DNA from 3 places in the Bounagaea algeriensis genome. Region 3 is predicted to be linked to each of the others. Evidence: riboswitches for the same ligand, from Rfam matches in the RefSeq annotation. Region 3 holds a riboswitch; each other region holds the start of a gene.

Region 1 (3,218 bases), 1.5 Mb from region 3:
CGGCCGGCGCGTCCGCTGACGCACGATCTGCTCAAGGACGTGATCGGCGCCCTGGGGCGTGAGGTCGAGCAGATCCGGATCACGGACCTGCAGGAGGGGACGTTCTTCGCCGAACTCGTCTTCGACGGGGACGTGCGGGTGTCGGCGCGGCCGAGCGATTCGGTGGCTCTGGCCCTGCGCGCCGGGGTCTCCATCCACGCCGATGAGACGGTCCTGGATGAGGCCGGTCTGATCATCCCGGACGAGCAGGAAGACGAAGTGGAGAAGTTCCGCGAGTTCCTGGATTCGGTTTCGCCGGAGGACTTCCGCGGCGCGGACACGTGAACCGCGCGGAACTGGTTGCGGCGCGACGGGGCCCTCGGCACGGTCGAGGGCCCCGTTGTCGTGCGCGGTCGTCGTGCGCCGGGGCTGTCGTGCGCGGCGGGTCCTCGTGCGCGCCGGGGAGCGGGCCGGGAGGACTCGAGGCGGGCGGGGACGTCCACCCGTTGTTGATCTTCTTCGGCGCGGCCCGCGCGTCGCGTTGACCGCCCTCACCCGGGGGCCTACTGTCGAATTGCGCGAATCGCTCCGGTGCCGTTTTCGCTGGCAGTCGCGGGGTCACCAGGATGGTGGGCGGGAGCCGATTCGCCGAACGCACCGGACCGGATTCGTCGGCAGCGTGCCGGACGAGGGGAGGCAGGCGTGGTCGAGCAAGCGCCCGAGCGGGGTTCCGCAGGGGGAGGGGACGAGTCGCCGGATGCGCCGTCCACTGGGATCGCTGCGACCGGTGCGCCCCCGGCGGTCGACGGGGGCGGTGCGGCCGAGCCGTCCGCGCACCGGGCCGGCGAGACGCTGCCGGCGGACTCGGTCTCCGACGAGCTCGTCGGGTACCGGGGAGCGGCGGCCTGCCAGATCGCGGGCATCACGTACCGCCAATTGGACTACTGGGCGCGGACGAAGCTGGTGGGGCCGTCGATCCGCAGTGCCACCGGCTCGGGATCGCAGCGCCTCTACTCGTTCAAGGACATCCTCGTGCTCAAGGTGGTCAAGCGGCTGCTGGACACGGGAGTGTCGCTGCACAACATCCGGCTGGCCGTGGACCACCTGCGCAGCAGGGGAGTGCGCGACCTGGCGGGGCTCACGCTGTTCAGCGACGGAACCACCGTCTACGAGTGCACGTCCCCGGAAGAGGTCGTCGACCTGCTGCAGGGCGGGCAGGGCGTCTTCGGCATCGCCGTCAGCGGGGCGATGCGCGAGATCACCGGCACGATCCACGAGTTCCCCGCCGAACGTGCCGATGGCGCGCTGATCGAACCGGTCGAGGAGGACGAACTCTCCCGCAGGCGGCGGGACCGGCGCACCGGGTGAGCTTGACGTCAAGCAGGTGTGCGTCAGCCGACAGCCCCTCGGGCACGAGCGCCTGATCGGGTACGCTACGCACTATCACCGACCCCGTGCGGGAGAGTTCGGCTCGAGCGATCGAGTCGGCGCCGAAGGAGCAAATCTCCCCATCAACCTCTCAGGCCACTGGACCGCGCGGGCGAGATGCCTCTGGAAAGAGGGTGCGGCGACGGCGGCGCACCCCGCCGACGGTGCAAGTCCGGCCGGAGCGCCGGGCGAAGCTCTCAGGCGTTCGCGCAGCGGACAGTGACAGAGGGGGAGAGTCGGCAGCACGCTGGTGTTGCCGCCCCCTTGTTCGCCGCGAAGATTGAGGTTGGGCGATGACCGACGTGACCCACGACCGCATTCCGCTCGCCGCGTTGGAGCACGGGACCCCGTTCGCCGATCGACACGTCGGACCGACGCCGGCGGAACTCGCCCGGATGCTCGACGTGGTGGGGGTCGGTTCCCTCGAGGAACTGGCCAACAAAGCCGTGCCCGGCGGAATCCATGAACAGGACCTGCAGCTCGAGCTGCCGGAACCGGCCACGGAACCGCAGGCGCTCGAGGAGCTGCGCGGTCTCGCGCAGCGCTGCACCTCGCGCACCCAGATGATCGGGCTCGGCTACTACGACACGATCACCCCCGGGGTGATCCTGCGCAACGTGCTGGAGAACCCCGCCTGGTACACGGCCTACACCGCCTACCAGCCGGAGATATCGCAGGGACGGCTGGAAGCCCTGCTGAACTTCCAGACGATGGTCTCGGACCTGACCGGGGTGCCGGTCTCCAACGCCTCCATGCTGGACGAGTCCACCGCGGCCGCCGAGGGCATGACCCTCGTGCGGCGTGGCGGCAAGGCCAAGTCGCCGCGGTTCGTCGTCGATGCCGACACGCTGCCGCAGACCGTGGAAATCCTGCGCACCCGTGCGGAACCGCTCGGCATCGAGCTGGATGTCGCCGACCTGTCGCAGGGCGCGAGCGGGCTGCCGGACGGCGAGTTCTTCGGCGCGTTGTTGGCCTACCCGGGCGCTTCCGGCGCCGTGCGGGACCAGCAGGACGTCATCGCGGAGATCCACCGGCGCGGGGCGATGGCCGTGGTCGCCGCCGACCTGCTGGCACTGACGCTGCTGCGCGCTCCCGGCGAGATCGGCGCCGACGTCGTCGTCGGCAACACCCAGCGCTTCGGCGTGCCGCTCGGGTTCGGCGGCCCGCACGCCGGGTACATGGCCGTGCGCAAGGGCTTGGAGCGGCAGTTGCCGGGGCGCCTGGTCGGCGTCAGCGTCGACACGGACGGCAACCAGGCCTACCGGCTGGCGTTGCAGACCCGCGAGCAGCACATCCGCCGCGAGAAGGCCACGAGCAACATCTGCACCGCGCAGGTGCTGCTGGCGGTCATGGCGGGCATGTACGCCGTTTACCACGGACCGACGGGCCTGCGGAACATCGCCGCCCGGGTGAACCGGATGGCGTCCGTGCTGGCCGCCCGCCTGCGCCAGGGCGGGATCGGGATCGTCGAGGACGCCTTCTTCGACACGGTGCTGGCCCGCGTGCCCGGCCGCGCCGACGAGGTCGTGGCCGCCGCACGCGCGGAAGGTGTCAACCTGCGCAAGGCCGATGCCGACCACGTGGGCATCGCCTGCGACGAGAAGACGACCCGCCAGGACCTGCGCAGCGTGTGCGCCGCGTTCGGGCTCACCACCGGTCTCGACGAGCTCGACCGGTTGGACGCCGAGACGGCGGACGCCCTGCCGCATCCGCTCGAGCGCACCTCCGAGTACCTGACGCATCCGGTGTTCCACCGGCACCAGTCGGAGACCTCGCTGCTGCGCTACCTGCGGGAGCTCTCGGACAAGGAC
Region 2 (3,218 bases), 440 kb from region 3:
CCTGCCCGCGGGAGGTGGAGAGATCGGCGACCCCGAGGGCCGTGCCCACGCCGATGAGCGGACGCGGCTCGATGTCCCAGCCGGCCAACGTCTCCCGCAGCATGCGCCACCCGCCGGGACCGGAACGCTCCGGTACCACCGCGTACAGCAGGTTGCCGATCTCCGTGACCAGCGGGTGCGGCCCGACCCCGCGGGTGACCCACTCCCAGAGGCTCAACCGGTGCCCGGCGTCCGGCCCTTCCTGCGCGGGCACCTCGATCGCCACCACGCGGTGCGGCTCGTTGGACACGGCCAGCTCCGCCGTCGCCGCGCGCCACCCCTCACCGCCCTGCAGCAGCAGGCGCACCTGCTCGGCCGAGCGCTGCCGCTCCGCGTCGGCCACCGCGCGCCAGCGCAGCAGGCGCAGCGCCACGAGCGGGGCGGTGTCGGCGAAGGCGGTGGCGCGCTGCTCGGAGACCTCCTCCGGCACGACCGCCCACATCGACCCCAGCAGTTCACCGCCCATCCGGATGGGCACCACCAGACGCGGCAGCGTGCCGTCCTGCTGGGCGGGCACGAACACGGCCGAGCCGGACTTGCTCAACTGCCGGAACGTGCCGCGGGCGCGGAACTTGGCGAGCACCTCGTCCGGCTGGCGCCGTCCCATGATCGTCGAGACGCGCGCCGGGTCGATCCGGTCCTGCCGCGCCGAGTGCGCCAGCACCTGCGAATGCGCGTCCTCGATCGTGACCGGCGCGTCGACGACGTCGGCGACCGCATCGGCCACGCGGAACAGATCGCCCAGACCCGGCAACCCGGTGAACGCGCGCGCCTCGCCGGCGACCGCAGGGGCGTCCGGCTCCTCCCGGCCGCCGGTTTCGGCCAGCGCGGCGCGCACGAGCCACACCAGCTGCGCCCACGACGTGCCGGGCAGCACCTCCACGAGCGCGAGCCCGGCCTCCTGCGCGGCCGTGCGCACCGCCTCGTCCCCGGGCCACGGCGTCTTGCACAGCAAGCCGGCCGCGCCCCGCTCGGCGCACTCGGTGACGAGCCCGACCACCTCGCCGCGGTCGTGGCACGCCACGCCGAGAACCAGATCACCCCCGGTGATCGTGATGTCGGCCTCAGCGATGACGACGTCGCGCACGCACGGGGACGCGTCCGGCAGGACCGCCGCACGCAGCAGCGTCGGGCCCACCCGCTGCACGAGCGCGGAGAGTTCCAACATGAGCTGCCTCACTGGAGCGGCGGATCGAAAGCGAGGTGGGCGTGTTGACAGCCCGCCGCCTCCGTTTATGGTGACCACACCGACAATCGCACAAGCCGAGGATCCCGAGCGGGAGAGACCCCGAGCGCCCCCTGGGCGCCGGGGCGCCGAAGGAGCAAGACTCCCCGCAAACTCTCAGGCCCCATGACCGCTCGGGGAAGGTGACTCTGGAAAGCCGGCATCACCGCTGATGCCGCACCCACGGTGCAAGCCGCGCACGCGGCGAAGCTCTCAGGTTCCGCAACAGAGGGGGAGGCCCATCCCGGGCAGGCGGCTGCGCACTGACCACGGCCTGCCCAGACGACGAACGGACGGAGCCTCCCGACATGACGTTGCCGAGCGAACTGCACTACACCGAAGAGCACGAATGGCTCTCCGATTCCGGTGAGGTCACCCGGGTCGGCATCACCGAGCACGCCGCCGACGCCCTCGGCGACATCGTCTACGTCCAGCTGCCCGAGGTGGGCGAGCGGATCGAGGCCGGGCAGTCCTGCGGCGAGCTCGAGTCCACGAAATCGGTCAGCGACCTCTACGCGCCGGCGACCGGCGAGGTCACCGCCGTCAACGAGGCCGTGGTCGACGATCCGGCGATCGTCAACTCGGACCCGTACGGTCAGGGGTGGCTCATGGAGGTGCGCGTCACCGAGATGGGCAAGGTGCTCACCTCGGAGGAGTACCAGCAGCTCATCGGGTAGATCTTGAGACGACCCGGGCGGACGGTGCTCGACCGGCCACCGTCTGCCCGGGATCCACGAGCCACCGGCCGCCGGTGCACCGTTCCGCCCGCGTCCACCGCGGTGCCGCTGCACGGGAAGGACCAGTGCGACACCGCGGCTGCTGCGACCGGGCGCGGTCCCGCGGCCCGACAGCACAACAGGGGGACCGATCAATGGCGATCAGCGTCTTCGACCTCTTCTCCGTGGGAATCGGACCGTCGAGTTCGCACACCGTCGGCCCGATGCGCGCTGCGCGCATGTTCACCGAACGTCTCGAGCGGGACGGCGCCCTGCCCGCGGTCGCACAGGTGCGAGCCGAGCTGTTCGGCTCGCTCGGCGCCACCGGAGCCGGCCACGGCAGCCCGAACGCCGTGCTGCTCGGACTGGAGGGCAACGCTCCCGAAACGGTCGACCCGGCCGTCGGCGACGAGCGCGCGGCGGAAATCCGGAGCAGCGGCAGCCTGCGGCTGGCCGGCACCCGCGAGATCCCGTTCCAAGTGGACCGCGACCTCGTGCTGCACCGGAAGGAATCGCTGCCGGTGCACCCCAACGGCATGCGGTTCACCGCCACCGACCCCTCCGGTGCGGAGCTGGCCAGTGCCGACTACTACTCCGTGGGCGGCGGTTTCGTCGTCGACGAGCAGGCCAGCGGCACCGACCGCATCGCCGCGGACGCGACGGCCGTGCCCCTGCCGTTCCACAGCGGTGAGCAGCTGCTGCACACGGCCGTCGAGCTGGGCCTGCCGATCAGCGAAGTGATGCGCGCCAACGAGATGTCCTGGCGCAGTCCGGACGCGGTGCGCGAAGGCCTGCTGCACATCTGGCACGTGATGCGCGAGTGCGTCGACAACGGGTGCCGCGCCACCGGCCACCTGCCCGGCGGGCTGAAGGTGCGTCGCCGCGCGGCCGACCTGCGGGCGAAACTGTCCGATGAGGACGACTCGACGGAGTGGGTCGGGTTGTACGCGCTGGCGGTCAACGAGGAGAACGCCGCCGGCGGTCGCGTGGTGACCGCGCCGACCAACGGCGCCGCCGGGATCGTGCCCGCCGTGCTGCACTACTACGCGCGGTTCGTCCGCGGCGCCGACGAGGACGGCATCGTGCGCTTCCTGCTCACCGCGGGCGCCATAGGCGCGTTGTTCAAGGAGAACGCGTCGATCTCCGGTGCCGAGGTGGGCTGCCAGGGCGAGGTCGGCTCGGCCTGCTCCATGGCCGCCGCCGGGCTCACCGAAGTCCTCGGCGGAACCCCGGGGCAG
Region 3 (3,218 bases):
CGACCGCGATGCGAAGTTCTCCGAGGCGATCATCTCCAACGTGTTCTGCTGCCGCCCCAGCTCGGAACCGACCGCTGCGGCCACCTCCGGATCCACCGCAGCAAGCTGGTCGTTGAACAGGTCCGGTGTGGACATTTGGTGTTGCCTCCTGATTTCTGTCTGCGACGGCCCTGCGGACCTCTGGTCGAACGGCGCTGTTGTTAGTTGCCGCGGCGGTAGAACGGCAGTTCCACCACCTCCACCGGCAGCGACTTGCCGCGCGCGTCCACGTTCAGCGCGGTGCCCGGTTGGCTGTGCGCGCGGTCCACGTAGGCCATCGCGATCGGGTGCCCCAATGTGGGGGAGGGCGCACCGCTGGTGACCTCGCCGATCTCGTTGCCTTCGGGGTCGAGCACGGAGTACCCGTGTCGCGGCGCGCGCCGCTGGTCGGTGCTCAGGCCCACCAACGTCCGGTCGGTGGGGCCTTTGGCGACCTTCGCCAGCGCGGCCTTGCCCACGAAGTCATCGGGTTTGTCGAGTTTGACCACCCGGCCGAGATTGGCGTGGTACGGCGTCAACTCGACGCTGAGCTCATTGCCGTACAACGGCATACCCGCTTCCAGCCGCAACGTGTCCCGGCAGGACAGTCCGGCGGGCTTGAGGTCGTAGCCCGCGCCGGCCTCGGTGAGCGCCTGCCAGATCGACTCGGCGTCCTCCGGCGCGGTGAACAGTTCGAAACCGTCCTCGCCGGTGTATCCGGTGCGGGCGAGCATGATCTCGCAGCCCGCCACGGTGGCGTAGTACCCGGCGAAGTACTTGACGGTCGACAGGTCGGTTTCGGTCAGCGGGGCGAGGATCGCAGCCGCGTTCGGCCCCTGCAGCGCGATGAGCGCGTAGCGGTGCGAGTAGTCGTGGAATTCGGCCTCGAACCCGGAGGTGCGCTCGGCCAGTGCCGCGGAGACGGTGCCGGCGTTGGCGGCGTTGGCGACGACGAGGTACTCGTCCTCGCGCAGCCGGTAGACGATGATGTCGTCGAGCACGCCGCCGTCGTGGTTGCAGATCATCGTGTAGCGCGCGCGGCCGGGCGTGATCGCCGAGGCGTGGGCCAGCAGGGCGTAGTCCAAGGCCTCCGCGGCCTGCGGCCCGCGGATGTGGAGCTCGCCCATGTGCGAGAGGTCGAACAGCCCGGCGCTGCCCCGCACCGCGTTGTGCTCGGCGGTGTCGCCGGAGTACCGGACCGGCATCTGCCAGCCGGCGAAGTCGGTGAACGTCGCGCCCAGCTCCTCGTGGATCCGGTGCAGGGGCGTCTGCCTCGGTGACGTCATCGTGTCTGGACTCCTCCTGGGGGCGGCGCCGGTCGGCGGTCGCGGGTCCGAAACTGCGCAATCGGATCCTGCCAGCGTAATCGGACCGCTGCGTTCGCCACCTGCGCGGTCGTACGCACGTCGGGCGGTCTCCCCTGGAGTCATGGGCCTGAGAGTTTCACCGTCGTCGACGGCTTGCACCGTGGGCGAGAAGCGGTCCGCTCCTGCTTTCCTCCCGTTGCGCCTCGTGCCGTGCGGTAGGTGGTGCCTGAGAGTTTGCTGGGGAGTGCTTGCTCCTTCGGCGTCCCGACGGGCCGGGAGCTCTCCCGCACGGAGTCAACGGCGCGGTGTTCGGTTGTGGACCAGCTGCCCGGGCGTTGCCTGGACAGGTTGCCCCCCGGGCAGGTTGTTCTCTGGACAGAGCGTGACGCTACGGAGGACCCCGCGGGCAGTCAACCACAACGCGAGGCTGATCTCACTCGGTTGCGCGCGGAGGTCGGCGCGGGTGCTGCGGTGCCGACACCGCGTCCTCGGGCGTCGTCGCGGCGAGGGTGCGGTAGACCTCACGCAGCCCGTCGATGAGGGCCCCGAGGGCGAGCTCGAAGCTGTCCGCGTCGATCTCTGTGTGCTGCGGCAGCAGGTGGGCGCGGTCGAGGTGCGGGAATCGCTCGTCGTAGATGCTCGCGTCGGCGGGGAAGCCCTCGGCGAACGAGGCCATGGCCGAGCCGACGACGAGGTACTTCGTCGACGCGCCGATCATCGTCGCGTACCGCTGCGGCCAGCCGGCCCGCACGAGCCCGCCGTGCACCCGGTCGGCGCGGCGCAACGCGTTCTCCCGGTGGGCCGGGCCGGAGGCCAGGAACGGCACGAGGTTGGGGTGGGCGCGCAGGGCGGCGCGGTAGGACCGCGCCCACGTGCGCAGGCCGGTGGGCCAGTCGGTCTCGAAGTCGGAGACGTCGACCTGGGTCATGACCTCGTCGGAGATCGTGTGCAGCAGGTCGTCCTTGTTCGGCACGTGGTTGTACAGCGACGCCGCGCGGACGTCGAGGCGTTCGGCCAGGCGGCGCATGGACAGCGCCTCGAGCCCTTCGGCGTCGATGATCTCGAGGCCGACCCGGGCGATGCGTTCGGTCGTCAGGAGGGGACGGCTCGGACGGGGCACGGTTTCTCCACGTTGCTGGCCTGGGGGAACGCCTCTTGCGAGGGCGGTTCGAGGGACTCTAGGCTGCCATAAAACTAACGTTGTTAGTTAGTACGTCACACGGAAGGGCAGGTCAATGGTCGACTTCTCGTTGTCCGACACCGAGCGCGACGTGCGCGACTGGGTGCGCCGTTTCGTCCAGCGCGAGCTCATGCCGCTGGAGCAGCAAGTGCTGGACCGGGAACGCGCCGGTGCGCGGGGACTGACCAAGCAGGAGCAGGCCGACCTCCAGAACAAGGCGCGCGAGGCGGGGTTCTGGGGCGTGCAGACCCCCGAGGAGTACGGCGGGATGGACCTGCCGGCCGTGCTGACGGCGCTGATCCAGATCGAGCTGGGACGGACGTTCGTGCCGTTCCAGTTCGGCGGCGACGCGGACAACATCCTCTACCACGGCAACGAGGAGCAGAAGCGGCGCTACCTGCTGCCCACCATCGAAGGCACCCGGAAGTCCTGCTTCGCCATCACCGAGCCCGGCGCCGGGTCCGACGCGAAGAACATCCGCACCACCGCCCGCAAGGACGGCGACGAGTGGGTGATCAACGGCGAGAAGACCTTCATCACCGGCGGCATCGACGCCGACTTCGCCATGGTCTTCGCCGTCACCGACAAGTCCAAGGGCGCCGACGGCGGGGTGACCTGCTTCCTCGTCGACCGCGACATGGGTTGGACCTCGGAACCCATCGACATCATGGGCGAGTGGGAGCGTCAACCCGCCTCGCTGGTGTTCGACGACG

Evidence for each region. Region 3 has a riboswitch for glycine ahead of gcvT (glycine cleavage system aminomethyltransferase GcvT). Riboswitches for the same ligand answer to the same signal wherever they lie in the genome.
Region 1: linked by a shared signal. The riboswitch ahead of gcvP (aminomethyl-transferring glycine dehydrogenase) and the one ahead of gcvT (glycine cleavage system aminomethyltransferase GcvT) in region 3 are both predicted to bind glycine.
Region 2: linked by a shared signal. The riboswitch ahead of gcvH (glycine cleavage system protein GcvH) and the one ahead of gcvT (glycine cleavage system aminomethyltransferase GcvT) in region 3 are both predicted to bind glycine.

What each region holds. Positions count from the first base shown of each region.
Region 1 is NZ_CM137102.1:1,755,810-1,759,027, forward strand. It holds gene ACVGV2_RS07920 (bifunctional nuclease family protein) at 1-324, shown strand, start outside; gene ACVGV2_RS07925 (MerR family transcriptional regulator) at 832-1,347, shown strand; glycine riboswitch at 1,427-1,524, shown strand; glycine riboswitch at 1,525-1,637, shown strand; gene gcvP (aminomethyl-transferring glycine dehydrogenase) at 1,701-3,218, shown strand, end outside.
Region 2 is NZ_CM137102.1:3,731,836-3,735,053, reverse strand. It holds gene ACVGV2_RS16985 (helix-turn-helix domain-containing protein) at 1-1,207, opposite strand, end outside; glycine riboswitch at 1,307-1,407, shown strand; glycine riboswitch at 1,412-1,495, shown strand; gene gcvH (glycine cleavage system protein GcvH) at 1,573-1,941, shown strand; gene ACVGV2_RS16975 (L-serine ammonia-lyase) at 2,136-3,218, shown strand, end outside.
Region 3 is NZ_CM137102.1:3,289,347-3,292,564, reverse strand. It holds gene glyA (serine hydroxymethyltransferase) at 1-135, opposite strand, end outside; gene gcvT (glycine cleavage system aminomethyltransferase GcvT) at 201-1,304, opposite strand; glycine riboswitch at 1,432-1,528, opposite strand; glycine riboswitch at 1,529-1,622, opposite strand; gene ACVGV2_RS14985 (TetR/AcrR family transcriptional regulator) at 1,759-2,445, opposite strand; gene ACVGV2_RS14980 (acyl-CoA dehydrogenase family protein) at 2,561-3,218, shown strand, end outside.